DNA from 2 places in the Paenibacillus sp. GCM10028914 genome. Region 2 is predicted to be linked to the other one. Evidence: riboswitches for the same ligand, from Rfam matches in the RefSeq annotation. Region 2 holds a riboswitch; the other holds the start of a gene.

Region 1 (3,187 bases), on a different contig from region 2:
GCATATTAACAACTTCACCTTCGAAGCGGTCAATGTTCTCTTTCGCTCCGATAACAACCATAATATCGCCTGCACGTAACACGTCCATTGCGGTTGGGGCTACAATAACTCCAGAACGCTGATTAAGTGCTACGACACTGATACCGTAACGAACACGGGTATTCAGCTCATTTAATGTTTTTCCGTCCATACATTCTGTCACCGTCATCTCGACTATCCGATATTCCTTGGACAATTCGATGTAATCCAGAAGGTTTGGAGTAACGAGCTGATGCGCAACACGTATTCCCATGTCTCTCTCAGGGAATATCACCCGGTCTACTCCGAGTTTCTCCAAGGCTCTACCATGAAGTACTGAAACCGCCTTGGCAACGACCGTATTAACGCCTAGCTCTTTCAGGAGAATAGCTGCGAGAATACTCGTCTGGATCTCATCTCCAATGGCCACAATCCCACAGTCAAAATTCCTGATCCCAAGCGACTTCAGCACTTCTTCATCCGTAGCATCTGCTACAACGGTATGGGTAAGGAATTCACTCATATCCTCGACCACTTCTTCATCTCGATCGATCCCGAGTACCTCATAACCTAAGTCCATCAGTTCAAGTGCAAGACTTGATCCGAATCTCCCAAGCCCAATAACCGCAAATTGCTTTGATTTCATTTCTAGCCAATCTCCTTATCCAATAATCATTTTTCCTTCTGGATGACGATACAACTCTTTACTCTTTTTAGGACCTAATGCATAAGCAAGTGTTAATGGACCAAGACGACCTGCAAACATCGTAATGCTAATGAGCAGCTTACCGAACAACGATAGTTCGGGGGTTAGTCCCATAGACAGCCCCACCGTACCAAAGGCAGACGTAGCTTCAAATATTATGGAGAGGAAGCTGCTGTCTTCTGTTGTCGAAAGAATCATCGATACTGTAATGACCAATAACAAAGCAAGCAGTGTAATAGTCAGTGCTTTTAGAATCCGTTCCTGAACCAAGCGATACCTGAACAACACAATATCATCTCGACCACGCATCATAGCGATAACAGCAGCAATCATCATCGTAAATGTCGTGGTTTTGATCCCCCCTCCTGTAGAACCTGGGGAAGCCCCGATAAACATCAGAATTACGATGAAGAACTGTGTAGCTTGACGAAGCTCGGTAATGTCTAATGTGTTAGCCCCCGCCGTTCTTGGTGTTACCGATTGAAAAAAGGAGCCCAGAACTTTACCGCCCCAGTTCAATGATCCAAGTGTCTCGGGATTCGTAAATTCAAAAATAAATATTACAATCGCCCCTATAACAATAAGAGAACCTGTCATGGACAATACCACTTTTGAATGTAACGATAATCTGCGTCTTTTCCGATAATCAACCAGATCAGCCATAACGATAAAGCCGATGCCGCCTGATACAATCAGGAACATAACCACAAAATTGACGATTGGATCATACACATATCCGGTCAAACTTCTAAAATCACCAAACAGATCAAATCCCGCATTATTGAACATGGATATCGCATGAAAAACACCGAAGTACAATGCCTTCCCGATTGGCATATCAAAAGCCCAGCGAATGGTCAGCAGCGTAGCTCCACAAGCCTCGATCACCAAAGAGTACAGCAGAACCCGGCGGATCAGACGAACGATCCCCTCCATTGAGGATTGATTCATCGCTTCTTGCAGAACCAAACGGTCTTTCAATGAAATACGTTGTTTCAGAACAAGTGCAAACAGCGTGGCCATGGTCATGAAGCCAAGTCCACCAATTTGTATCAATAACATGATGACAACCTGTCCAAAAGAACTAAAGAATGTCCCTGTATCCACTACTACAAGCCCCGTCACACAAGTTGCGGATGTTGCAGTAAATAAGGCATCCATAAAGTTCAGCGGTTCCCCTGTCGTATTGGCTATCGGAAGCATAAGAAGCATCGTTCCAATCAGAATAATAGCCCCAAATCCGAAAACAAGAATTTGAGGTGGCGACAAGCGAAGCCATTTTAATTTCGAAGTCAACATGCTCACCTCTTCAAAAAAATCAAACAAAAAAGACACTGGAAATCCAATGCCTTAAGCGTTTGGGTTCCTGTGCTACAGCCTACGAGGTTAGCTGACGGATTCGGGCATATCACAGGTCGCCCTATTCGCTACCTTTTCGGAAGCGAAATTCACCCCAATTAAATGGTTCCCCCATGTTCATTACGAAATTCGGCTGATCTATTCAATTAACATGATGTGATTATAACGCAATCCTTAAAGGATACCAAAACCGTAATTGAGTTGAATTATCTTAAAAAAGAACGGAATTGGGCATATTCCAGAGTAGTAGCACATGATTTACTGAGGTTTTCGAAATCTTTCCTGCATTTTCAGCGGATATTTCATAATTTTGAATGGGCTAAGCCGTTTGTGTCATTCATATCTATGTTATATTGACTTTATGTCTTCAGAAATAATCGAAAAGTAATAACAAATACCGGCCAAGGAGGATGACATGAATAAAGCAGGACAACCGCTTCAGCTTCAATCTAACAAAAAGAAACTCGTTGTACTCGGGATCATCGGCCTGATTCTGTTTTTAATGTTCCAAGTGTTTCCGTCTACTGCCTCCGATACCCTAGAGGTTAAAACACCCGAAATGATTACCAAGAAGGTAGCAGCCGACACTGCTATACGTTTCGCACAAGAGAACATGCAGTATAACAACATCACAGCTAAAGAACCCCTTGTTACATATCAATCCAAATCCGATGTTTACGGATATCTATCTAAAGAAAAATTACTTAAGGAATACAACAAAAAATTTGAAAGTAAATATCCCTATGACGTATATCGCGTCAGGCTTGAGCAAGCGGACGGCAACGCTCTGAATGTAGATGTCCACATGCAAAATGCTGGTATTGCCGGATTTTCATACGACTTAGCTAATTCCAACTATGAAGGGGCCATGCTCCAAAACAGTGAAGTTCGCAAGCAGATGCTTCTCTTGATTGAAGGGGATATGTCCTTAGCTCAGAAGATGTCACTTGCAGAACCTTGGCTGCAAAGAGCCGGTTATAGTGTCTCTAAGCTGAAACAGGTTACTAAAGAAGGTGAACCAGGCCTAATATATGTGGATCCGGAAGCAAAGATCGGGGCGTCACAGCTTCAGCTGAAATTCTCCTTTGAAGATGGTACGCTGCG
Region 2 (3,187 bases):
GCGTTCCAACTGCCTTATTTACGTTGGGTTCAGCAGTCGCGGCTCTGTTGGTAGGAAGGTTCTCACAGAAACATGGGAGAAGACTCGGATTGGGTTTAGGTTTTATCACAGGTGGCATAGGAGCAATTGGTGTAATCATATCTGTCATTCTTAATAGCATTTGGTTACTCTTCCCCTCACTTTTTATTTACGGTGCAGGGACTGCAACAAATCTACAAGCCCGTTATGCGGGTACGGATTTAGCGACATCAAAGCAAAGGGCAACCGCTGTAAGTATGGCAATGGTATTCACAACACTGGGCGCTGTTACCGGTCCGAATTTAGTGAATATTATGGGTGATTTCGCTCTTTCGATAGGTGTACCTCGTTTAGGAGGATCATTTATTTTAGCTGCGGCAGCATATATTCTAGCTGGATTAGTCTTGCTGATTTTCCTTCGTCCAGATCCACTATTAATCGCGAATGAACTTGCCAAAAGCTCCGTTAAAGCTACAAGAAACATTGATGAGCCAAAAGAAATGTATGCAGAGAGAAGAGGTATAGTCCTTGGCGCTTCGGTTATGATTGTAACCCAGATTGTCATGATTGCTATCATGACGATGACTCCTGTACATATGAAACATCATGGATATGGGTTGGGAGAAGTAGGTTTGGTTTTAGGTTTCCACATAGGCTCCATGTATCTCCCATCCTTAGTTACTGGAATTTTGGTTGATAAAATCGGACGTAAGGTCATGGCAGTTGCTTCTGGTGTAACATTACTTACTTCAGGAATAATTGCTGCGCTTGCACCTGCCGACTCACTGGTTATGTTAATCGTAGCATTATCCCTTCTGGGTCTCGGTTGGAATATGGGATTGATTAGTGGAACTGCTTTAATTGTCGATTCAACCAACTCTACTAATGGAGCGAAAGTACAAGGATCTGTAGATGTTCTAATAGCTCTGGCAGGTGCCTCGGGAGGGGCATTATCTGGTATGGTTGTTGCGCACTCCAGTTTTTCTGCACTCTCTTTTGCCGGGAGTATCCTCGCTATAATGTTAATCCCAATCATGTTTTGGTCTTTTAAAAAGAAGAAATTTAGTTCAATAACATGAGTGGGAGAATAAATACAATGAGCAGACCTTAAGGTCTGCTTTTTAATTTTTTGTATACTTGGAAAATAGAGTGAGGCAGAGATAATTCAAGATAATCATGGTGAAGACCATTTGTAATCGATATCATGGACTTTTTATTCGTTTTTTTTGACTGAAATGTGCTTCTTTGCTTCTTTACAGTAAGTGCCAAGAAGGAGTAAGATTCATTCGTAATCATGAATGTGCATTACAAATTGGAATGAAAACCGAATATTCCTAAATCGCTTAATTCTGAAATCAGAAGCGGGGGAACCAATAAGATGAGACCATCCTCATCTCCGGGGTGAATCACTTGGCTAGCTACTGCATGTGTAGGGATACTTTCCTTCCCGAATCCGTCAGCTAACCTCGTAAGCGTTAAGAAAGAGGAATTTGTCGTGTCTTATTTTTTCAAGCCACGGGAAAGCTCCAGCTTTCCTGCGGCTTTTTTTGTTATGCCTAAATCGTGTTGCAGGACGTGATGAGGGCGAATTCAAACGATATATTTAATAACTCTAGGCGGTGACATTAACGATGGCAGCAATAAAAAGACTATTGATTGGTCGGCCTCTTAAATCGAATGAACTTGGAGAACAAAAACTGAACAAGAAAAAGGCATTAGCAATACTCTCCTCAGATGCACTTTCATCTGTAGCATACGGACCAGAACAAATCCTGCTTGTTCTGATTACGATCAGCGGGGCTGCACTTTGGTATTCGATTCCTATTGGGATTGGAGTATTGGTACTATTAACGGCTTTAATTTTATCTTACCGTCAAATCATATTTGCTTATCCTCACGGAGGGGGAGCTTATGTCGTATCTAAAGAGAACCTTGGAATATATCCCGGTTTAGTTGCTGGTGGTTCTCTGTTGGTAGATTATATCCTTACTGTTGCAGTAAGTGTCTCGGCAGGGACGGATGCTTTAACATCCGCTTTCCCAATATTGCATGAGCATAAAGTCGGCATTGCGGTAGCGTTTGTCATCCTTATAACGATACTGAACTTAAGGGGAGTTACCGAGTCGGCTACCGTGCTTGCTTATCCCGTTTATTTGTTCGTATTGGCCTTGTTTATTCTACTTGGAGTAAATATGTACAATATTCTGATGGGTAACGCTTCTCCTGAGTTTCATGCTCCAATCGGAACTCCGGTTGCAGGTATAAGCTTATTCATCCTGCTAAGAGCTTTTGCATCTGGTAGCTCAGCTCTCACCGGGGTGGAGGCAATATCGAATGCCATACCGAACTTTAAAGATCCTGCGCCCAGAAATGCAGCCAAAACATTAATGGCCATGGGCATATTACTCGCCGTATTGTTCTCGGGTATCGTATTCCTAGCTTATTATTACGGTATAACGCCAACAGCGCAGGAAACAGTCGTATCCCAGATTGCGAGCCAAACCTTCGGCCGTAATATTATGTATTTCTTTATACAAGGGACAACTGCATTGATTCTAATCCTAGCAGCGAATACGGGATATTCAGCATTTCCACTCCTTGCAGTCAATCTTGCTAAGGATAAATTCATTCCAAGAATGTTTACCGTTCGGGGAGACCGCCTTGGTTACTCAAATGGGATTTTAATTCTTGGGGTATTATCTATAGTTCTGATTATTGTCTTTCACGGGCAAACCGAGAGTTTAATTCCGTTATATGCTGTGGGGGTGTTTATACCTTTCACCCTATCCCAGACAGGGATGATGGTAAAATGGATTCGGGAGAAGACAGCAGGTTGGGTGACAAAATTAATTATTAATACCATCGGCGCTTTGATCAGCTTTACCGTATTCCTTATCTTTTTCGTAACGAAATTTGTGCAGATTTGGCCTGTGCTGATATTCCTGCCATTAATCGTTTACTTGTTCCTACGCATTAAAAAGCACTATGATGCCGTTGGTGAACAATTACGGATTACCACTTGTGAACCACCCATTGAGATAAAAGGTAATGTTGTAATTTTACCGGTATCAGGTATTACACATGTTGTTGAGCATTCTTTAAACTATGCGAAGTCTTTATCGGCGGATCAGATTATCGCGGTGTACATTCCTTTTGAAAGAGAAGAGTT

The links. A riboswitch is a leader RNA that binds a small molecule or an ion and turns the genes downstream of it on or off. The one in region 2 is predicted to bind cyclic di-AMP.
Region 1: another riboswitch for cyclic di-AMP. It lies ahead of ACFQV5_RS04980 (TrkH family potassium uptake protein); the one in region 2 lies ahead of ACFQV5_RS14985 (APC family permease).

What each region holds. Positions count from the first base shown of each region.
Region 1 is NZ_JBHTFO010000006.1:62,473-65,659, reverse strand. It holds gene ACFQV5_RS04985 (potassium channel family protein) at 1-664, opposite strand, end outside; gene ACFQV5_RS04980 (TrkH family potassium uptake protein) at 680-2,023, opposite strand; cyclic di-AMP (ydaO/yuaA leader) riboswitch at 2,085-2,228, opposite strand; gene ACFQV5_RS04975 (CPBP family intramembrane glutamic endopeptidase) at 2,499-3,187, shown strand, end outside.
Region 2 is NZ_JBHTFO010000015.1:341,043-344,229, forward strand. It holds gene ACFQV5_RS14980 (MFS transporter) at 1-1,097, shown strand, start outside; cyclic di-AMP (ydaO/yuaA leader) riboswitch at 1,349-1,509, shown strand; gene ACFQV5_RS14985 (APC family permease) at 1,650-3,187, shown strand, end outside.